DNA from 4 places in the Kistimonas scapharcae genome. Region 2 is predicted to be linked to each of the others. Evidence: predicted binding sites of a transcription regulator. Region 2 holds the regulator's gene; each other region holds the start of a gene.
What was found. The regulator FNR, encoded in region 2, switches genes on or off when oxygen is low (the NO sensors DNR and NnrR bind a similar motif). The targets are predictions, from matches to a motif close to TTGATNTANATCAA.
Positions count from the first base shown of each region.

Region 1: the regulator FNR is predicted to act here: its motif matches at 2,266-2,279, upstream of ABD892_RS21115 (YfcC family protein).
Region 3: the regulator FNR is predicted to act here: its motif matches at 3,668-3,681, upstream of napF (ferredoxin-type protein NapF).
Region 4: the regulator FNR is predicted to act here: its motif matches at 2,896-2,909, upstream of ABD892_RS13655 (C69 family dipeptidase).

Region 1 is NZ_BAABFL010000460.1:5,858-11,682, reverse strand. Features, by position in the region: gene ABD892_RS21125 (hypothetical protein) at 1-1,501, shown strand, start outside; gene ABD892_RS21120 (hypothetical protein) at 1,801-2,085, shown strand; gene ABD892_RS21115 (YfcC family protein) at 2,357-3,763, shown strand; gene ABD892_RS21110 (beta strand repeat-containing protein) at 4,104-5,825, shown strand, end outside.
Region 2 is NZ_BAABFL010000124.1:26,381-32,205, reverse strand. Features, by position in the region: gene ABD892_RS08080 (DUF547 domain-containing protein) at 1-92, shown strand, start outside; gene ttcA (tRNA 2-thiocytidine(32) synthetase TtcA) at 134-1,066, opposite strand; gene ABD892_RS08070 (TraR/DksA family transcriptional regulator) at 1,428-1,757, shown strand; gene ABD892_RS08065 (hypothetical protein) at 1,781-2,281, opposite strand; gene ABD892_RS08060 (adenine phosphoribosyltransferase) at 2,349-2,882, opposite strand; gene fnr (fumarate/nitrate reduction transcriptional regulator Fnr) at 2,906-3,664, opposite strand; gene hemN (oxygen-independent coproporphyrinogen III oxidase) at 3,844-5,226, opposite strand; gene add (adenosine deaminase) at 5,664-5,825, shown strand, end outside.
Region 3 is NZ_BAABFL010000081.1:12,660-18,484, forward strand. Features, by position in the region: gene guaB (IMP dehydrogenase) at 128-1,597, shown strand; gene guaA (glutamine-hydrolyzing GMP synthase) at 1,761-3,338, shown strand; gene napF (ferredoxin-type protein NapF) at 3,752-4,264, shown strand; gene ABD892_RS04580 (chaperone NapD) at 4,266-4,538, shown strand; gene napA (nitrate reductase catalytic subunit NapA) at 4,541-5,825, shown strand, end outside.
Region 4 is NZ_BAABFL010000376.1:2,130-7,954, reverse strand. Features, by position in the region: gene ABD892_RS13665 (hypothetical protein) at 93-455, shown strand; gene ABD892_RS13660 (arsenate-mycothiol transferase ArsC) at 557-1,006, shown strand; gene ABD892_RS13655 (C69 family dipeptidase) at 1,206-2,792, opposite strand; gene ABD892_RS13650 (thiopurine S-methyltransferase) at 3,018-3,764, shown strand; gene ABD892_RS13645 (HAD family hydrolase) at 3,778-4,431, opposite strand; gene ABD892_RS13640 (GNAT family N-acetyltransferase) at 4,511-5,188, shown strand; gene ABD892_RS13635 (phasin family protein) at 5,284-5,604, shown strand; gene ABD892_RS13630 (DUF2804 domain-containing protein) at 5,680-5,825, opposite strand, start outside.

The DNA.
Region 1 (5,825 bases), on a different contig from region 2:
TGGACAGATTGATTCAGATGATAATGCCTTGTTCTTTAATAAGGGAATTGTTGCGAGTATTGTTACGCATATGTCTAACGGTTTGGAAGAATATAACGACATAATGGCTGACTTGGAAAGCTTGCGATTTGATAAGCCACGTACCAAAAGATTATTGGAATTATGGAATCGTAGAGAAGTAATTGAGGTTTCCGATACAGAAGCGAAAGGATATTGGGATAGAGCCTGTGATTTTATTGGTGCCCGAAAAGAGCCAGCTTTCAATTTGCTTTTGGATACAGCATGTATATATGTAACAGCTATTGGGTTAGGTGTGCCTTTTGCCTCACCGCTGGCCAGTGCACATTATTTTGGTGATTTTGAAGCAAGAGGTTTGTTACTTGTTAACTCAACACTGCCATATGGTTTGAATTGTACAATGCTGCAAACAGTTCCGATGAATCACCTGTCTGGAACTGAATATTTCTTCCAGGTTTTTTCTTATATGCTTCAAGGAGGAGGATTCTCTCCTATTATAAAAGGAATGTTAGTAACAGGATCTTTCTATTTGAAAACTGGAGCGAAAGATTGTGATTTTGTTCATTGTGGACGCTCCCTCAAATATACACTTCGTAGAAGGTTGGGAACCCCTGCCGGTGCGGTTGCAACAGGTGCTTCTGTATTTGGAGTTGTTGGTTACCATAAAATTGCAGAAGGGGTCGAAAAGAGTGTACTTAAATTCGCTGGATTATTGAATTGTAATCTTGGGATTCCTTATCCAGGCTGGCTACTTCCACCACCTTCATCTTTCGTCGCCAATTTGGGACGTGGGTTTCTTGATATTATTGTGTTCAACGCCACGTATGATGCGGTAGAAACTGCGGGTAATTCTGTAATAAGAAACTTTAATCAAAAAGCAGATGTTCGCCGGATTCTTTATATCAGGAATACAAATCATATAGGAAAACCCACCTATGGCTCTAGATCGCTCGCACTTCAGGAGTTTGACGCTGAAAGATGTTTACTGAGGATGCCTGTTGAAGATATTCAACTAATTCAACGGTCACCTGGTTCCTATTCGATCGTAGGCAACATAGGAGAACAACGTCCGGTAAGAGCAACTTTAAGTAGCCATCCACTGGCCACCGATCATCATGAACCATCATCATTACAGATTGTTGAAGTTCATCAAGAAGAAATAGTGGGCGCTTCTGCTACTGTGCCGGCGGATGGAGAAACAACACCAACGCCTGAAGAGGAGGACGCCGCAAGAGCAGTGCAAGAAATGCAGGCTGCTTTTGACCAGCTAATTGGTCAAATTGATCAAATGTCTACTAGTGAAACTATTGGCTTTGATCTTCAAGCGGGTTCATCAGCTGGTGTTGTTTCTGGTCAAGTAGATGAGTCTCTGTCTGTCGCTAGCAGTGATGGAAGTTCAGAAACTGTCATTGCATCAGAGGCTGTCATTGCATCAGAGGATTGGGGTTCTAGGCTCGGGTCATCACGTGAGTCAGATGTGTAAACTGTAATATTCAAATAATTACTTTTTATTGATAGTAAAAGAAATAGATATTGAGAGGCTAAGCAATGTTGATATGTTGCTTGGCTTCTTATATCTAAGAAAGAAAATGTGACAGGTACATGCTGCCCCTTTCAAAGGGCTTGAGATGAGCAGTGAGGTATCTTTGATTTCAGACTTTCTGGGATATAATGAAACCAAGCTTTCGCTTGTAGGTGGAAACCACTATGTCGTAGTATGGCAGCGGAAGGAAAATGATAAAAATAGGGATATTGAGTAGAGCATAAGCGGGAGAGGCAGTCATGCGACCAATCGACCTGCAACAGGTGATTAGCGATATGCGCAGCCAGCTTGCGCCGGTAGTGATGTGCCAGGCTGGCTATGTTTTTGTCAATCTTGAGAAGTTACCCGCCCACGAAGCGCTGCAGGCGCAAATTCATGATCGCGTCGAATCCGGCGTCATCCGACCATTAACCCACCTCAATGATGATGATGTCGCGGTATTTTATGCCGCCGAACGCCCGGTACCGCCTGAGCGACGGCGCCGTCAGCAACAACAGGCCATGTTTCAGTTGAATTCTCTCTGATGCATGTAAAAAACACCCAGAAGCCCGGTTGATATCCGGGCTTTTTTATAGGTGAAAGCTTGTAGTTGTCATCTGCGTACGGGTAGGTGAAACCGACAATGATGCTCAGAAAAACATCATAAAAAGAAGGGCAATTCGCAGGGTATTTATGCCATTTATCGTATAAAAGCCGAGCAAAGTCTGACATGGATCAGTATAAGCGCGGGTTAAATCCTTATCATGACCCCCGATTTTCCAACACAACCATAACTCCTCGACTGGACTGCACTCTATGGGCAAATTCAAGTTTCCTTCAGCCTACACGGTGCTAATGGCGATCATTGTATTCGTCGCGGCACTGACTTATATCGTCCCCGCCGGTCAATATGACCGTGTCATGAACCCCGAACTGGGCAAGGAAGTTCCGGTATCCGGCACGTACCACCTGGTTGATTCAAACCCGCAGGGTTTCTTCGATGTGGTCATGGCGCCGGGCGCTGGTTTCTACGATCCTGCCAGCTATGAAGCCGGCGCTATCGACGTCGCACTGTTCGTACTGGTTATCGGTGGCTTCCTGGGTATAGTCACCAAGACTGGCGCCATTGACGCCGGTATTGCCAAGGTCACCGCGGCGCTGGAAGGCAAGGAAGTCTGGATGATTCCTGCCCTGATGGTGTTGTTCGCCGCCGGGGGTACCGTGTACGGTATGGCGGAGGAAACCCTGCCTTTCTATATGCTGCTGATTCCGGTGATCATTGCCGCGGGCTATGATGCAGTCACCGGTGTGGCTGTGGTACTGCTGGGTGCCGGTATCGGTGTTCTGGGTTCCACCATCAACCCTTTCGCAACCGTTATCGCGTCCAACGCCGCTGACGTACCGTTCACTGACGGTATGGGTCTGCGTATCGCCATCCTGGTGATCGGTTTCATCATCACTGCTGCATTCCTGATGCGCTACGCTGAGAAAGTCCGCAAGGATCCTTCCCAGTCCCTGGTAGCGGACATGAAGGAATCCAACGAAGAATTCTTCCTGAAAAACCGTGAAGAAGGCATCGAGCTGACCGGCGCCCGTAAACTGATCCTGGTCCTGTTCGCTGCCAGCTTCGGTGTGATGATCTGGGGTGTATCTGCTGCCGGCTGGTGGATGGCTGAAATGTCCGCCCTGTTCCTGGTGAGCGCTATCGCTATCGGTCTGATCGGCCGCCTGAGCGAAGAAGAGCTGACCGGCACTTTCGTTGACGGTGCGCGTGACCTGCTGGGTGTTGCTTTCGTTATCGCGATTGCCCGCGGTATCGTTGTTATCATGAACGCTGGTAGCATCACCGACACCATCCTGTTCTGGTCTGAGAATGCGGTTTCCGGCCTGTCCGAAATCGTCTTCATCAACGCCATGTACTGGATCCAGGTTGTGCTGTCCTTCTTCATTCCGTCTACTTCTGGCCTGGCGGTACTGAGCATGCCGATCATGGCGCCGCTGGCTGACTTCGCCAACGTGAGCCGTGACCTGGTTATCACTGCTTACCAGTCTGCGTCTGGTGTCGTTAACCTGCTGACCCCGACGTCTGGTGTTGTTATGGGTGGTCTGGCCATCGGTCGTGTGTCCTACGCGAAGTGGTTCAAGTTCGTACTGCCGCTGGCGGGTGTCCTGACTGTCATGATCATGATCATGCTGAGTGTTGGCGCCGTGATGGGTCTCTAAGCAGTCGATACCTCTCGCGATGTATCCAAAGACAGGTCCGTAAGGGCCTGTCTTTTTTTGTGTCTTCTGAACTCACCAGGGTGGATCAACCCTGTTATCAGAATGCATAAATTTTGAGCAGTTTTTTTCAGTGCAGAATGACAATGGCACCCGGACGTCAGCTAAGAAGAAATGCACATGGTTATCCACAGGGATTGTGAATGACTTCATGGTTTTGCTCACAAATGACAGCCGGTAATAGAAGACAGTGAACACATAATGTTGCACTAAGGTGCAAATATCGGCTTAATTGTTTATTGGTACGTTGGTTCTGTTAATAAAAATAAAAAGAGGCCTCACAATGACTGCTGAGTCCAACGCCGCCGTCAAGACCGCCTTTACCGGGGAGTGGGAAGGAACCGCGGGCAATGACGTCAAAACACTGGATCACCTTTACGCCAAGATGTATGGCTATGGCGGTGACGACACCCTGACCGCTACCGGTGGTGGCGTGTTCATCAATGGTGGCGAAGGCCACGACACCCTGACAGCATATGGCATTGAGACCATCATCTACGGTGATAGCGGTAATGATGTGATCCGTGGTTATGCTGCAGATACCCAGCTGGGTGGTGGTGCCGGTGACGATGTGGTCGAAGGTCACGGCCTGCGGGCAACGTTGTCCGGCGGTGATGGGAATGACACCCTGCTGGCGACTGGCTTGCATGCCATTGTTGATGGCGGCGACGGGGACGATGTGATCGAAACCGCGGCGGGTGTGGCCAGAATTACTGACTTTGCCGGGCACAATACAATTCAGGCCTTTGGTGGCGCCAACCTGATTGATACCGGCGACGGTAATGATGATATTACCGCAGTGGCTGGCGCGAACAGTATCGCCGCAGGTGGAGGCAATAATACGGTCAACGCGGTTGGTGGTGCGAATATTATCCAGGTTGCGGACGGGGATAACACTGTCGTGGTCGGCGGTCTGGCGAATACGGTATTGGCCGGTCATGGCGATAACAACGTCACAGCATTGGGTGGCGGGAATGTTGTGTTTGCCGGACACGGGGATAACGCCGTCCAGGTTGCCGGTGGTGTTAATAGCGTCATGGTCGGCGACGGGGATAACCAGATACTCGCAGCCGGAGGCGTCAATATCGTGCTGGCCGGCAATGGCGATAACGATATTGCGGCACTTGGTGGCGCTAATTTTCTTGCAGCCGGTAGCGGCAATGATCACATCATGGCTGGTGGACTGGCGAACATCGTGCTTGCCGGTGATGGACATAACTCTGTAGAAGCCTTGGGTGGTGCCAATATCATCCAGAGTGGCACCGGTGATGATTTCATCGTTGCGGGTGGTGGTGCCAATGCTGTTGTCGCTGGCGATGGTAACAACACGGTTTTCGGACTGGGTGTCGCCAACCTGGTGTGGACTGGGAATGGCGCGGATGATATTGCCGTTGGCGGCCAGGTTAACCTGGTGAATGCCGGCGCTGGGGATAACACGCTGGTCGCGGCAGGCGAGGGCAATGTCTTTATCGCTGCGGACGGCAATGATGTCGCGCTGCTGGGTGGTGTCGCCAATATTGCGATAACCGGTGGTGGTAACAACCTCATCACGGCGGTCGGTGAAGCCAACATTCTGCAGGCTGCCAATGGCAATGATGTGATGGTGTCTGGCGGTGTTGCCAATATTCAGCTGGCGGGTAGCGGTGATAATGCCCTCGCAGCGTTTGGCGCCGGTAATCTTCAATTCAGCGGTTCAGGCAGTGATACCCAGATCGCGATGGGGGTTGCCAATATCCAGCTGGCGGGTGATGGGGATAACTCTCTACTCGCATTGGGTGAGGGTAATGTTCAGCTGACCGGCACCGGTAATGATTTCACTGTGGCCGGTGGTGTAGCCAACATTGTTTCTACCGCTTCTGGCAGTGATACCGTGATTACCGCAGGGGTCGCCAATGTGGTGCTTTCCGGTGGTGACAATGACACGGTCGTTGCAGCCGGAGAAACCAATATTGTCCTGAGCGGTTATGGGGATGACAGTGTCGTCTCTGTCGGTGTGAACAACCTG
Region 2 (5,825 bases):
CGGCAGCGAAATCCAATAATAAACTGGTGACCTTCAAGGGGCGCGTTCGTTACGACTATGACTGGGATCTTAATGATGCTGGTGATCAATAGTTCAATGTAAAAAAAAGGGGCGTCAATGCCCCTTTTTTCTTTTAAGCCGGTAGGTCCATAATGTTAACCGGTTTTATTATCGCGTCTTCAGTGTTCGTCTCTTCATCATTGTCCGCAGTAAACTGGAGCGGAAATGTTTCCCGGTCAAACGCTGTGTCGCCATCCTCGACAGGTGTGCCCCGTGGCACCAGTTTGCTGAAATCGTAGAGCCTGTTATCGGCAAGGTGAGAGGGCGCGACATTGGTCACTGCCCGGAACATGCTTTCAATCCGGCCGGGGAAGCGTTTATCCCATTCGGTCATCATGCCCTTGATGGTCTGGCGCTGGAGATTGGGCTGGGAGCCGCACAGGTTGCAGGGGATGATCGGAAATTCCTTCAGTTCGGCAAATCTGGCGATATCCTTTTCCCGGCAAAACGCGAGTGGGCGAATGACAATGTGCTTGCCGTCATCGCTGATAAGTTTGGGCGGCATGGCCTTGAGCTTGCCACCGTAGAACATGTTCAGGAACAGGGTTTCGAGGATGTCTTCCCGGTGGTGCCCCAGGGCAATCTTGGTGGCGCCGAGTTCGGTGGCGGTGCGGTACAGGATGCCCCGGCGCAGACGTGAGCAGAGTGCGCAGGTGGTTTTGCCTTCAGGAACCTTGTCCTTGACGATGCTGTACGTATCTTCTTCAATAATCCGGTATTCCACACCCAGACTGGCCAGGTATTCTGGCAGCACGTGCTCTGGGAAACCGGGCTGTTTCTGATCCAGGTTGACGGCGACCAGTTCAAACCTGACTGGGGCGTATTTCTGCAGGTTGAGCAGGATGTCGAGCATGGCATAGCTGTCTTTGCCGCCGGACAGGCAGCACATGATGCGGTCGCCATCCTCAATCATGTTGTAGGCAGCTATAGCCTGACCGGTCAGGCGGCGCAGGCGCTTCTGCAGCTTGTTGAAATTGACTTTTTCGCTTCGGGTCTCAATCTGCATACAGTCAGGATACTTGGTTATGTCTTTGGGCACACCGTGATGAACAGGAATGCCGTTCTCGTTAACCACAGTGATGAAAGTTCGCAGCATTATAAAGACCCGGGCGCAAATAATCAGGTATTCATGACCGCAAGCGTGCGCGGTTAATACATAGATTTTTCATGGCAGAAATGTCTCTGGAGATTTTCTGGCATGAAAGCCTGTGGCAGGATAGGGCTTTGCTAGACTATTTGGCTGATTGGATGGGGCGATGAGTCCGCAGTATTGATCATTCCGGCCATGATTCAGATCAACCGCGCTGACCGGTCCTCTGGCTAGAATAGGGCATGGGCGGGATCTTGTTAGCTACAGAGGGAGTCGAATGAATAAAGAATACGAAGTGTTTTGCCAGCGGCTGAAAACCCGGCAGGATGAGCTGGAGCGGCGTGTCGCCAACATTACCCGGGATGTGACCCGTAAGGCCAGTGCAGACTGGTCCGAGCAGGCCCAGGAGCGTGAAAATGACGAAGTACTGGATGCCTTGGGTAATGAGGCGGTGGCTGAATTGCGACTGATCCAGAAAGCGCTGGAGCGAATAGAGGAGGGCGATTACGGGCTTTGTACCGGGTGCGGCGGTGATATTCCAATGGCGCGCCTCGAAATCATGCCCTATACCGATCTCTGCGTGAAATGTGCGGAAAGCCAGGAATAAGCAGAGGCGGGCACTAGCTGGTGTCAGGCCGCGACTGTCTTGCCGAGGATAAGTTGGTTGTAGTGTTCGACAAACACTTCCGGTGAGTGACTGTTTTCGCTCTGGTAATGTTGTTGCCAGAGGGTAGCAAGCTGTTGTGGGTCATTGGCGACTGTCGGGTCGTCACACATTGGGGCGGCGCTCAGGTACACCATCCAGGCAATGGCGGTTGCATAGGAGAGGTTGGTGGCGAGTTCTGCGTGTGGGTGTAGCAGAAATTCCCGTTGGCTGGCCAGCCCCCTGACCTTGCTGGCCAGTTCGTGTTGATTGTAGAGAAAGGTGTCCCAGATTCTGCGATGGGTTGCCGGGCTGATCTGGTAAATGCCGAGTGAGGTATGATTGGCAAGGTGAAGGTGGGAGCCGAGCCCGGATTCGACGGCTGCTGTTCCCAGAAGCAGGTTTTCTGCTAATGGTGAGCGCATGTCGAGATGGTCTAACGTGGGTTGGACGACATACTCCCTGAATTCGTCTGCGCAGATTCCCATGGTCTTCAGGCTTCCCTGCCTTAAAGGTTCTATAAACGGGGAATCGGCGGTAATGCCAATAGCTTGATCAATAGCTGCAAAGGCTGAAGCTGGGGATGCCTTCCGAGTCGAGGCGTTTAGACCCGCCTAGTGCTGGAAGGTCAATGATGGCAGTGGCTTCGACAGGTTCAGCGCCCAGTCGGCGGCACAGTTTGGCTGCGGCGCAAAGGGTTCCGCCGGTAGCAATCAGGTCATCGGCTAACAGCAGGCGATCGCCCTTTTTCAGTGCGTCTGTGTGCACTTCGAGGGCGGCAGAGCCGTACTCCAGTGCATACTCTTCGCGAATCACATCATAGGGCAGTTTGCCAGGCTTTCTAAAAATGACCAGTGGCAGTCCCAGTTTGCAGGCCAGTGGAGAGCCAACCAGAAAGCCGCGAGCGTCCAGTGCGCCGATATGGGTGATATCCCTCTCGCGATAGCGCTCGGCCAGGGTGTTGATGATCATTTCTGTCCCTTTCGGGGACTGGAATAGCGGCGTGATATCGCGAAATGTCACGCCGGGTTCAGGCCAGTTAGGTATGGCCCGAATCAGGGAGTGGAGCAGTTGCTGGTCAAAAACCATCAGAGCGTGAGTCCTGCGCTGCGTTACTGAATGTTGACAATGTCCTGGTGTTCAACAAGCTTGCCACCGGCCAGGGCGCACAACTCCATGGCGTTGGTGATCTCAATCTCTTTGCCGTTGGCGTTGATCAGGCCGTTTTTCTGGAAACGGGTGAACACACGGCTGACGGTTTCGACCGCCAGACCCAAGTAGTTGCCCATTTCATTGCGGGACATCGACAGGCGGAAAGATTGTGATGAAAAGCCACGACGACGGAACCGGCTGGCCAGGTTGATCAGGAATGTGGCGATCCGTTCGTCCGCGTTTTTCTTCGACAGCAGCAGTTTCATCTGCTGATCTTCGCGAATTTTACGACACATGACGCGCATCAGTTGACGACGCAGCTCCGGATAGTCGTCGGAGAGCTTTTCCAGACGATCAAACGGGATCTCGCAGACCATCGTGGTTTCAATCGCTTGGGCAGACACCGGATAAGCTTCTGTATCGAGACCGCTCAGTCCCACCAGTTCACTGGGCAGGTAAAAGCCCGTGATCTGTTCTTCACCTTCGTTGGTGGCCGTGTAGGTTTTCAGTGCGCCGGAGCGTACTGCATAGACACTGTGAAAAGGATCGCCTTCAAGGAACAGGTGCTCGCCTTTTTTCAGCGGACGTCCTCGCTTGATGATCCTGTCGAGTTCATCAATATCTTCAATTTTAAGCGCCAGTGGCAGGCAGAGCTGACTCAGGCTGCAGTCTCTGCAGGCCACATGAGTCACTTGCCGCACATTCAGCTTGGACACCATACAGAAGAACCCCTGTGAACCGGTGGGTGTAAAAGTCGTTGCGGCCGTATTGTAGGGGATTCTCCTGACAAGTTTAAGACTGTGAGGATACGTATCTGAATGTTTCATGAAAAAAAGCCGGTTTCAATGTCAGAAAAAGGCGTGAAACCGGCGTTCTTTCAGGGCTTAAGGCGAGAGGGCTAGATAACCCGTGAGAAGCGCTGGACTTCTGCCACCTGCTGATAGACGTCGAACTGCATGCAGATATTGCGTATCAACAGTCTGCCGCGGGGTTCGACGACAATGCTTTGGCTGTCCATCCGGATCAGTCCATCGGCAGCCATGGTGCTCAGTTTCTTGAGGGCATCTGCGAAATAGTCTTGGAAGTGAATGCCGAACGTTTCTTCAATGGGTTTGATATCCAGTCGGAAGTGACAAATCAACTGATTGATAACGGCACTGCGGATACGGTCATCCTCATTCATCAATAAACCGCGACGAATGGCCAGTTTGCCGTTATTGACCCGGCTGGCGTATTCCTCCATGTTTGCGTGGTTCTGTGCGTAAACGTTGCCAACGCGGCTGATCGAAGAAACGCCCATGCCAATGAGGTCGCACTGGCTGTGTGTCGTGTATCCCTGGAAATTTCTGTGCAGGGTGCCTCCTTCCTGGGCAAGAGCCAGATCGTCATCGGGCAGGGCAAAGTGATCCATACCGATATACACATAACCGGCATCCAGCAGGCGCGTGATCGTGTTTTCAAGAATAGTCAGTTTTTCCTGTGGACTGGGCAGGTCTTCGCTGTTGATGCGCCGCTGAGGCATGAAGCGGTTGGGCATGTGAGCATAGTTGAAGACAGACAGTCGATCAGGGCGAATTTCAATCACTTTATCAACGGTTTCCATGAAGCTGGCGCAGCTCTGGAAGGGCAGACCATAGATGAGGTCGATGTTAATGGACTTAAATGTCAGTGCTCGGGCAGCATCAATAACATCGCGGGTTTCTTCTTCACTCTGAACCCGGTTGACAGCCTGCTGCACGGTGGGGTTGAAATCCTGCACGCCGATACTGATCCGGTTGAAACCGAGCGAGCGCAGGTGGCCAATGGTGCTCCAGTCCGCCTCCCGGGGGTCAAGTTCTATGGAGTAATCGCCAAAATCACCGCTGACCAGGTTGAAGTGTTTGGCGGTTTTATCCATCAGCGCCTGCATCTGGGTCGGGTTCAGGAAGGTTGGCGTGCCGCCGCCCCAGTGAAGTTGTTCAACGGTCTGGTTGTGTCCCATCAGGGCAGACTGCATTTCAATTTCATGGAACAGTGTCTGCAGATAGGGCTCAGCATGTTCGCGGCGTTTGGTGACGACCTTGTTGCAACCGCAGTAGTAGCAGACCCGGGCGCAAAACGGAATGTGGAAGTAGAGTGACAGTGGGCGCCGGGCGGTGGCGCTGTCGGCAGCAGCAGCATGGTAGGCAGCAACACCGAAGTTGTCCGAAAACTGCAGCGCAGTCGGATAGGATGTGTAGCGAGGTCCCGTCTGATCGTAACGTTTGATCAGCTCAAGATCCCATATCAGTTCGGTTGCCATGCTCTTTACCCTGATCTTGTAATGGTATCCGGCCCTATCCTCTGGTTGTCGTATAGAATAGGCGTGTGATTGACGGTTGCCGGTTATTTTGCGCAGCCATATTGCACAAAATACTGATTGACAATTTTAGTCGGATGCTGAAATTTCGAGTTGATATGTATCAAGAAGGCATCAAATAATGTTTCGTTAGTGCGAGTGAAGGGCGGAAAAAAACCTGTTAGATGCCTTTTATTCATGCAAATAACATCTTTTTCCATAGTTTACGGTTGGATGAGTAGTATCGTCTATGAGGGAAAACCTGTGAGAGTAAAGCTGCAATAGTCAGATTAATCAAATAGTTAACTGCTACGCTTGTGTGACAGGGTATCTTCATGCCACTTGCTCGAAGTGGCATTCGCACTGATTTTGTTCATTAGAGCGTCTAAGGGTAATTGTTTATGCATCAATTCATTGCTGGCTTACCCAAAGCTGAGCTGCATGTCCACCTTGAAGGGACGCTGGAGCCTGAGCATTGTCTTGCATTAGCGCAGCGGAACGGTATTTCCCTTGAGCACAAAACGCCGGAATCGTTAATTCGATCCTATGACTTCTGTGATTTA
Region 3 (5,825 bases), on a different contig from region 2:
ATTGTTGACGCTATGGGGCGCAGTTATAATTGATGGAATTTACCTTTCTGGCAGATGCGGTTCTACTCCGGAAGGGAACCGCCTGACCCCCTTTTCATCCGGCTATATCTTGATTCGGAAGGCAAACATGTTGCGTATTGCTCAGGAAGCTCTCACTTTTGATGATGTTCTTCTCGTTCCCGGCTATTCCGAAGTTCTGCCCAGAGACGTGTCCCTTAAGACGCGGATCACCAAGGGTATCGAACTCAATATCCCGTTGATCTCCTCAGCGATGGATACGGTCACCGAGGCGCGTCTGGCCATTGCCATGGCTCAGGAAGGCGGACTGGGTATTATCCACAAAAACATGACCATAGAGCAACAGGCAGCTGAAGTTCGCAAGGTCAAAAAGCACGAAAGTGGTGTTGTGAAGGATCCTATCACCATCAATACCGGTGCCACGGTTCGCGATCTGCTGGAACTTTACCGTCAGTATGATATCTCTGGTGTACCGGTGATGGATAGCGGTGACCTGGTGGGTATCGTCACCAGCCGTGATGTCCGGTTTGAAGAAGACCTGACCAAGAACGTGGCCGATATCATGACGCCCCGTGAGCGTCTGGTCACTGTGGTTGAAGGCACCAGCCAGGAAGAAGCCCGTAAACTGCTGCAGAAGCACCGAATTGAAAAGGTGCTGGTCGTGAGTGAGCAGGGCAAGCTGGTCGGCATGATGACCGTGAAAGATATCCGTAAGGCCCAGGATTACCCTAACGCGTGTAAAGATGAGCACGGTCAGCTGCGTGTCGGTGCGGCTGTGGGTACCGGTCCGGAAACTCCTGATCGTGTCGCAGCGCTGGTTGCGGCGGGTGTGGATGTCATTGTTGTTGATACTGCTCACGGTCACTCACGTGGCGTTATTGACCGGGTTCGCTGGGTTAAGGAAACCTACCCGAACCTGCAGGTCATTGGTGGCAATATTGCGACGGCTGAAGCTGCCAAAGCGCTGGCTGAAGCCGGTGCCGACGGTGTGAAAGTGGGTATTGGCCCGGGTTCAATCTGCACCACCCGTATCGTAACCGGTATCGGTGTACCGCAGATCTCTGCCGTTGCCAATGTCGTTGAAGCCCTCAAAGATACCGATGTACCAGTTATTGCCGATGGTGGTATCCGTTATTCCGGTGACGTTGCTAAGGCTGTTGTTGCAGGCGCTCATGTCATCATGGTTGGCAGCATGCTGGCCGGTACCGATGAAGCGCCGGGCGAAATCATTCTGTACCAGGGCCGTAGCTACAAGTCTTACCGCGGCATGGGTTCCATGGGCGCTATGGCACAGGCACAGGGTTCCAGCGACCGTTACTTCCAGGATGCCAATGCCGGCGTTGAAAAGCTGGTACCGGAAGGTATTGAAGGCCGTGTTCCTTACAAAGGCACACTCAGTGCGATCGTTCACCAGCTGATGGGCGGTCTGCGTGCAGCGATGGGCTATACCGGCTCCCTCGATATTGAGGCCATGCGTACGCGTCCTGAGTTCGTGCGGGTTACCAATGCGGGCATGAGCGAGTCTCATGTTCACGATGTGACCATCACCAAGGAAGCGCCTAACTACCGGGTTCGCTAATCATCGTATTGGATGGTAGATGTCGGCAGGGTGAAGGTCGCCGTGCCGGCAATGATAAGTATTAAGCCTGTGATGACGGGCCGGGAAACCTTTCCGGCCCAGCATGGTCATCACAATAAGAACTTGCTGATGACGAATACGGCAGGTGTGCACAGGAGTTCTCATGTCCGTTGATATCCATTCACAAAAAATTCTGATACTGGACTTTGGGTCCCAGTATACCCAGCTGATTGCCCGCCGCGTTCGTGAGATTGGCGTTTATTCCGAAATCCACGCCTTCGATATGGATGCGCAGGCGATCCGTGATTTTGCCCCGAAAGCGATTATTCTTTCCGGAGGTCCTGAAACCGTTACGGCGGAAGATACCCCGCGGGCACCGTCCATTGTCTTCGAAATGGGTGTTCCGGTACTGGGCATCTGTTATGGCATGCAGACCATGGCGGAGCAGCTTGGCGGCAAGGTGTCCTGCTCGGATCTGCGTGAGTTCGGGTATGCTGGCGTCAACATCAAGCATGGCAGTGGCCTGCTGACCGGCATTGAAGACCATGTGGCGGATGATGGCACCCTGAGCTTGGATGTTTGGATGAGCCACGGTGACAAGGTAAGCGCCATGCCCGAAGGATTTGTCCTGATGGCGTCCACTGACTCCTGCCCGATTGCCGCGATGGCTGATGACAGCCGTCACTTCTACGGTGTTCAGTTCCATCCGGAAGTCACCCATACCAAGCAGGGCGGTCGTATTCTCGAGCGCTTTGTGATCGATATTGCCGGTTGTGAAAAACTCTGGACACCGGCTCGTATCATTGATGATGCCGTTACCCGAGTCCGTGAACAGGTAGGTGACAAGCGGGTATTGCTGGGATTGTCCGGCGGCGTAGATTCCAGTGTGGTGGCAGCGCTGCTGCACAAGGCGATTGGTGATCAACTGATTTGTGTCTTCGTGGATAATGGCCTGCTGCGCCTGAATGAAGGCGATCAGGTTATGGCGATGTTTGCCGAGAACATGGGCGTGCGTGTCATTCGTGCGGAAGCGGGTGAGCGTTTCCTGAATAACCTGAAAGGCATTGCTGACCCGGAACAGAAGCGCAAGATTATCGGTAATACCTTCATTGATGTGTTTGATGAAGAATCCGGCCGTCTGGACGGTATCGAATTTCTGGCTCAGGGCACGATCTATCCTGACGTGATTGAATCTGCCGCCAGCAAGACCGGTAAGGCGCATGTAATTAAATCTCACCACAATGTAGGTGGCCTGCCTGAAGACATGAAAATGGCGCTGGTGGAACCGCTGCGTGAGCTGTTCAAGGATGAAGTCCGCAAGATTGGTCTTGAGCTTGGTTTGCCTTATGACATGGTTTATCGTCATCCGTTCCCGGGACCGGGTCTGGGTGTACGGATCCTGGGTGAGGTGAAGAAAGAGTATGCAGATACACTACGCAAGGCTGATGCCATCTTCATTGAAGAGCTGCACAAAGCTGATCTCTATCACAAGGTAAGCCAGGCATTTGCGGTATTCCTGCCGGTGAAATCCGTCGGTGTTGTGGGTGATGCCCGTCGCTATGAGTACGTCGTTGCTCTGCGAGCGGTAGAAACCATTGATTTCATGACTGCCCGTTGGGCGCATCTTCCGTATGACTTCCTTGAGCGGGTTTCTGGCCGGATCATTAACGAAATCTCCGGTATTTCCCGGGTAACTTACGATATCTCCAGCAAGCCACCGGCAACAATCGAGTGGGAGTAATTGATAATAATTACTCAATGTAGGCTGTTTCAGTTCTGAAGCTGTCAATTGATGAAAAAACCTCACCTTTTCAGGCGGGGTTTTTTTGTATAGGCATTATCGGGTTGGAGTTTGGGCTTACTTCTCTTTTGCATGGGGCGAAATATCTGATACTTCCTGATTATTCATGGGTTCTATGAACGATCAAACAGGAAGCAGTCAGAATAAGGCTGCTTTGTCCCTATTGGTGCAGTTGTCATCCTGTCTGAATGAAACCTGTTCATCAGGGAAATGCAAAGCTGATAAAACTTTACGCATTACTGACCAAATCAGTGGAATTTGCTTGATTATTGATATAAGTCAAAAGTTTGCGAAGGTTAAGCCGTAACAATCTAATACCCATATAAAAACAAATAATATTAAGGTCGGACATTATTAATTCCAAACGACGGTGGTTTCTCAGGGGGCAGTTCAGTACTGAACACGAAGCGTTACGTCCTCCATGGGCCATTACCGAAGCCGATTTCCTTGACCTCTGCACCCGTTGCGGTGACTGCGTCCGTACCTGTCCGGAACAGATTATCAAGCCTGGTTCAGGCCGTTTTCCCGAAATTGATTTTCACCAGGGTGAATGCACTTTCTGCGCTGAATGCGTAGATGTCTGTCAGCCCGGCGCGTTGCTGCGTTCAGAGGAACGTTCCCCATGGCAGCTGGCACCAGAGATCAGTCAGCGCTGTCTGACCCATAACCGGACAGTATGTCGAACCTGCGGTGAGCAGTGTGAACCGGAAGCCATCACCTTTCGCCCCGTTCTTGGTGGTATCGCCATGCCCCAGGTTGATGAGCAAGCCTGTACCGGTTGTGGCGCCTGCCAGAGCGCCTGTCCGGTTAATGCCATTACGATTCGGCCGATGACTGAAAACGAACAAAGTATAAGGACAGATTGATATGAAGAATCATGATGTTTCCGAAGCCTTAGGCGGCTACAGCATCAGTGGTCTTCTGGTACACACCCGCCCGGAGGTCCGCAGCGATGTGATGGATCGCTTGAGCCAGTTGCAGGGCGTTGAGGTTCATATCGCTGAGGCGTCCGGCAAGCTGATTGTGACGGTGGAAGAAGAGCCCGGTGAACGCACCATGATTGAGGGTATTGAACGTGTCCGGTTAACGGCAGGCGTCGTATCCACCGCCCTGATTTATACCCATACGGAGCAGGCATAGCCATGAAGCAGAATCGAAGGGATTTTATCAAGAGCAGCGCCGTGGCGGCGACAGCGGCAGCAGCCGGTGTCGCCATGCCTGCGGGCGCGACCAACCTGATCACCCGAAGCAGTGAGAGTGATATCCGCTGGGATAAGGCGCCCTGCCGTTTCTGTGGTACGGGGTGCAGTGTGCTGGTCGGCGTCAAGAATGGTCGCATGGTTGCTTCCCAGGGGGATCCGGATGCACCGGTCAACAAAGGGTTGAACTGCATCAAGGGGTATTTCCTGCCCAAGATCATGTACGGTGCAGATCGCCTGACAACACCGCTGCTTCGAATGACGGACGGTAAGTATGACAAGGAAGGGGAATTTACACCGGTCTCCTGGGATGTTGCCTTCGATATCATGGCGGAGAAGTTCAAGGCCACACTGAAGGCCAAGGGGCCGGAAGCGGTTGGGATGTTTGGCTCTGGGCAGTGGACGGTCTGGGAGGGGTATGCCGCCTCCAAATTGATGAAAGCGGGTTTCCGCACGAACAACATTGATCCTAATGCCCGCCATTGTATGGCCTCTGCTGTCGGCGGTTTCATGCGGACATTTGGCATTGATGAGCCCATGGGTTGCTATGACGACCTTGAGCATGCCGATGCCTTCGTGCTCTGGGGTTCCAACATGGCAGAAATGCATCCGATCCTCTGGTCACGTCTGACGGATCGAGCGCTGAGTGCTGAACACGTCAAGGTTGCGGTATTGTCGACCTTCAAGCACCGGTCCTGTGAGCTGGCGGATTATTCGATTATCTTCAAGCCGCAGGCGGATCTCGCCATCGGTAATTTTATTTGTAATTACATTATCCAGAACAACAAGGTCAACAAGGACTTCATCGGTAAACACGTTAACTTCCGGGAGGGTGTGACCGACATTGGCTATGGCCTGCGCCCTGAGCATCCGTTGGAGCAGAAAGCGAAAAATGCCGGTAAGGGCGCCTCAAAGCCGATTGATTTCGATGCCTTTGCCAAGTTCGTCAGTGAATACACGGTTGAGAAGGCGGCGGAACTGTCCGGCGTTTCTGAGGAAGAGCTTCTGGCATTGGCGGAACTCTATGCTGATCCGAACCGCAAGGTCATGTCGTTGTGGACCATGGGAGTCAACCAGCACACCCGTGGTGTCTGGATGAACAACATCATCTACAACATCCACCTGTTGACTGGCAAGATTTCAGAACCCGGCAATAGCCCGTTCTCTCTGACAGGGCAGCCATCTGCCTGCGGTACCGCACGGGAAGTCGGCACCTTTGCGCATCGTC
Region 4 (5,825 bases), on a different contig from region 2:
CCTGTTGATTCATAGCATTGATATATTCTACGTGTGAACTTGTTGTTGAGGTGTTTGTCTAAATACTCATGCTTTGTAGATGGAGGGTATTTATGGAAAACGCTATATTGCTAGGGTTGTGGAATATGATAGTCATGGCGATTCTTCACCCGCTATTTTGGCCTGTTGAACACTTTCCTGCTCTTTTATATCTCCCTGTTATTATTACTGTTCTTGTATTCCTTGTGACAATGTGGGGACTGGTTAGAAAAAAGAAATCCTGCTGGATTGGTTTTTTGGCTGCCTGGTTGGCATTGTTGTCATTGATAGGCTCTGCATATGCATGGGTTGAATCAGCTAGCTTATACTTTACTGTTCTATATCTTCTTATTAGTTTTCTTTCGATTGTTTCCTGTATTCGCCAGTGTTCTGCTTGCTCGATTGTAGTCTGGTTGAAGGATAAAGTTAAAAGATAAATTTGAATGTTTTTTGTTTTTGTGATTTTTTTTGAGTTTCTGTTGTCATCGTCAATGATTCAGATGTTTAAATTATATTGTTAATAATGGAGTATGTGAAAATGAAAAGGATTTTGTTTTTATGTACGGGTAACTATTACCGAAGTCGATTTTCAGAGGAATATTTTAACCATTATGCCCGTTTGACAGCGCTTCCCTACGAAGCATTTTCTCGCGCCTTGCTTCAGGATCTCAGCATAACCGGGAATGTGGGGAACATGGCGAAGACCGCGGTTAACACGCTGAAAGCATTAGGTATTCCTGTCAAAGGCCTGGAACGGCAGCCGCAGAGCCTGACAGAGCAAGATATTATGGATGCAGATATCATCATTGCAATGGATCAGGCAGAGCATCAACCAATGCTTGAAAAGTGTTTTCCCTCCTATTCTCAGCTTGTTCATTATTATGCCGTTAAGGATGTCGACCAGATGCCGGCCTCGGAAGCTTTGAAGGCATTAGGTCAGATACTGGATGAATTACTCTCTGAGTTAACCAAAAAGAAATACGTTTAATCGATTCCTTGTTGTAGCGGCACACTTCATTTTTAATGCTATACGACTGAACATCTAGGCTGGTTTTTAGTAGGCTCTCACCTTGAGAAATCCAGGGTCAGATTGTGAATCATCCTGCTTCAAGTCATGTGATAGATTCTCACAGTCATTCCCGGTAACACCGGTCATGACTGCGGGTCTTCACATAATTTGCAGAGCGTTAGAGATTCTTGATCTTCTCAAACTCCTCTGGGCTGTATTTCTTCTCGGTACTGCGGGTGAGGTCGGTCATCAGCTGGGATTTCAGAGTCCGGGCCTTGTCCAGCGTACGGCTTAGCAGACCATTGGAGTAGTCATTGGCAAACTGGATGGCCATGGCGGGATCCTGTTTGTACATGATCTTGAGCATGCTGTTGATGTAGGGCTGGGAATTGACATACTGCCCTTCCACCTGATCCCACACCGAGCGAACAACCGGTGCGTACTTCCCGTCCATCACGTGTTTGTTGGTCAGAGTGCCCAGGCTGCGGTAGGTCCACCAGGCGGACTGGTCATCGTATTGGTCCGTCCCCACCGTGTAAGCGGGGGGGATTTCATCCATGGCGTTAAAGATCGGGACGAAAGCGGTGTCCTCAACGGTACCCACGGTTTGCCAGATCACGGCAGACAGCTCTTTCGGCATATCAGGGTACATTTCGATGATATGGCTTTCTGCCTGGCGGTCGATGCCGATGGGGCGCTCAGATTTGCCTTCCAGTGCGGTGCCTTTGTAATCCGCCCGCAGTACCTTGGCCACATCGAGTACGCTGATTTTTTCATCCGGTTTCATAAAGAGCGGATATTGCGCCTGACGGGGCTTCTGCTTGATGGAAGGTGTCAGCAGTTGCTGGCCGAGCCATTCCCGGTCAATGTTGTAGGGGTCGTTGATGACTCCGAACGCCTTGGCGAAGTTAAAGGATTTTCGATCCGGATTTTTCAGCAGGTTGTGCTTTTTAACAAAGTCGTAGACGCCACGGGAGGCCATGACATTCTGCTTGTCATTCAGGTCGACGCCGTGGATACGCAGGCCATTCGCCATGATCAGGTACTGGTCGTCGGGTACCCGCACTGCCATCCAGTGATGGCCGGAACCGATTTCCATGTACCAGATCTCATCCTTGTCAGAGAACTGGATGCCGTTGCCTTCGCCGGCACCGTATTGCTCTACATAGTGCCCCAGCAGCTGTACCGCTTCACGGGCACTCTTGGCCTGAGGCAGGATCAGGGTGGGCATGACTTCTTCAATGATGCCGGTTTCTACCAGTGGATCAGCTGCCTTGGCCTTGTCGTTGACTTCGGCGCTGGTGGTAGAGGACATCGCGACGTTGTATTCATTGACGCCCCGTTCCTCGAACACCTTGCCGTCATTGGAGTCCTGATAGGCGTCCCAGTCTGCGATGCTGGTGTAACGATAGGCGATCTCGGGTGCAGGCACCTTCAGGCCATTGGACAGGGTCCATAGGGTGCCGTCTTCGATGGTCTGTCGCGGATGCACGACCATGTGCTTGGCCCAGTTGTTGATGGAGAAATCTTCGTTGCGGGCAATGATCAGGGCGCCGCTGGCCGAGGCATTCTTGCCGACAGCAACGGCGGTACAGGCCTGGGCAGTCGGTACCATGATGGCACTGGTAATGGCAACTGCGAGGACTTTCTTGCTGAACGTAGTCATGGAGATTGCAGCCTCCAGATGGCGTTGTGATGAATGAGGAGTCTGGCGGACAGGGGTGGGTAAATCACCAGGGTGGTCGGCAGGCGACCGGTGATCCATCTGTTATCATCGGCTGTCGTCAGGGTAGACCCTGAACTCGGGGTGTGGACAGCTATCCCTGTTCCGGATGGGGGCAATCTACGCGGTCTGGGAGAGGATGTTGTTGATTTGTATCAACGGATGATTGGACGGCAGCGAAAGGCTGGGGAGGACTGGTATTTGCACTGATTGGGTATAGGCTGAGTGGCATATCAATAATACTCGCCACCAGAATCAGAGTCATCTATGAGTACCGTGCTGTTACGCTATCGTTACGCTTGGTTGTTATTTTTTGTCGTTTTTACCATTAAAGAGGGACGCGCATTGGAAACCAAAGACTGGGGACAGGCTTGGTTGGAGGGGCAGACCGGTTTTCATCGTGATGATGTCAATCCGTTGCTTGTCGACTACTGGCCCACGCTGGCGGCGGATGGAGATGAGTCTGTCTTGATCCCACTCTCAGGGAAAACGGTTGACATGATCTGGTTGGCCCGGCAACACCGCAACGTGTACGGGTCAGAGCTGGTGGAACGGGCGGTTGCGTCGTTTTTCGCAGACAATACCCTGCAACCCGTGACGACTCAAACGGATACCCATGTCTGGTGGAAGGCCGAGAATATTACGGTTATCCAGGGGGATTTTTTCATGATACCCGCCGGGAGTCTGATGGATGTCACGGCATTCTATGATCGGGCTGCGTTAGTGGCTTTGCCGTCCGAACAGCAGCCCGACTATGTGGCAACGATGATGGCCATGGCGCCGGCGCTGAAGCATGGTCTGCTGATCACGTTGGACTATGCGCCGGTACTGGCTGGAGGACCGCCCTACGCTGTCAGCCCGGATACGGTCTATTCGCTCTATGGGGAATGGTTTGATATCAAGTTACTGGGCTCTGCCCCGCCCGAAAGAATTCCCTCACGCATGGCGGGAGCTGATGTCTCTTCTTTGGTTGAGCATGCATTTTGGCTTACCCGAAAAGCCTGCGCCTGCTGAGCGAGTGAACTGTTCAGTTTGACAGGTAGTCAATCACACAGAAGAGGTCTGGCAGTATTTTGCAGGCCTTTTCCTGTACATCACTGTCTGGTGTGTTCAGGTCGGGGATCATGATGCTGTGGCAGCCAGCCGCCAGTGCCGAACGCATGCCAGTATTTGAATCTTCCAGTGCCAGGCAGGTGGAGGGCGTTGTCCCCAGTCGTTGTGCTGCCAGCTGGTAGGCGTCAGGTGCTGGTTTGGGGCGGTCGATCATTTCTCCTGAAACGATGATTTGAAAGTAATTTGTCCACGGGTAATGTGCCATCACTCGGTCAATTTTGGCCTGGTGAGCCGATGTGACCAACGCCATGGGAATCTGACGTTCATGCAGGAGGTTCAGGAGCGCCTGACTGCCCGGCTTACAGTCAATGCCAGCGTTCCACCCCTCTGTTTCCCGGGTAGCCAGCTGTTCCTTGAATGCGCCTAAATCAAATCCGTTGCCGCCCAGTGCCTTGATCAGCTGAAAACAATCTGTCAGACGGATGCCGATGAATTGTTGGTAGACCGCATCGTTAAGATCAATCTGGAAATCTGCGGCCGTTGTCTGCCAGATACGCTGGTAGAAACGTTCGGTATCAATCAGGGTACCATCCAGATCCAAAAGAACGGCGGCGGGCGTAAGAGGCATGGCAGAGTGTCCCCGGTTATTCTGTAGCGGGGATTATCGGTTTTGAGGGCGGGTTGACTCAAGACTGTGACGGGATTTTGTGATTTACGGTAACGCCCCCCCTCGCGAGTATGGCATGATCAAAAGTACTAATAACAGCAATAACAATGATGCCGAGATGATCGCCTATACCGCCGGAACCCGCTTTCCGCTGTTTGATGATTATTCTGTTGGAATTCTTGATGACCAGGCGTTCCTCCCGCTGCTGGAGCAGTATCGAGCCCAGGTTTTTGCAAACACTTTGACGTTTTCTGCCTGGGAAGCCTTGAATGCGGGGGAACAAAAAGCGCTGAAAACCTGGCAGCAGCATGCTGACAGCCTGGTACGACTGAACCTTGTGCTCTACCAGGGTGATACCTTTATCGGCTGGAGCTGGGGGCGACAGCTGGATCAGGAAACCTTTTATATGGCCAGCAGTGCGATTTTGAAGCCCTGGCGTCGGCGCGGCATCTATTCTGCATTACTGCGCTGGCTGCTGACGCAGTTGAATGCGCAGGGGGTGCAGATTGTTCGCAGCCGCCATCTGGCGACCGACAATGCCATTATCATTCCCAAGCTGAAAGCCGGCTTTGTCATGACCGGGATGGAACTCTCCGATGTCGCCGGTACCTTGGTGCAGCTCAGTTATTTCTTCAATAAACAACGACGCAAGATACTCGATTTCAGGGCCGGTTTCCGGCTGGAAGACCGGGGGCTTCTGGAACATTTGTCGCTGTAATCCTTGTCCCATGTCAACTCAGGGTGTTTTTTCAGGGGGCTATAATCATCTTGTCAGGTGGTTTACCTGGAATCACAACAAGAGAGGAGCAGGCTATGTACGAGAAAATCTGGTTAGCAGGTCTGGGCGCTTATGCCCGTTCCGAGAAAAAGGGTCAGGAAGGTAAGGCTTTCTTTGACGAGCTGGTGGTTGATGGCGAGAAAGTGCGCGATCGCGCCAGTGAAAAGATTGATGAACTCAAAGGCAAGGCTAAAGACAGCATTGGCGAAGTGGTCGATAAGGTGCGCGATATCCTTAAACTGGAAAAGGATAAGGATACTGAAGAGCTGTCCCGACAGATTGAAGCACTGAGCAAAGCCGTCAGTGAACTGGCTGCGGTTGAAAAGAAAGCCGCACCTGCGAAGAAGTCCGCCTGATTATTCAGGGCTGAACGAGTTCTAATCACAAAAAAAGCTGCCTAAACAGGCAGCTTTTTTTGTATCGGTTGTTTTTTACCACTTAGCGTAGTGCTCTTCTGTAAAACCGTACTGATCACAAATAGTGATCACTTCGCCATCCGTGGTGGTCAGCGTCCCGTTGTAACGACCAAACATCTGACTGAAATTACTGGCCATAATCAGGAAATTGTTTTTTTCCG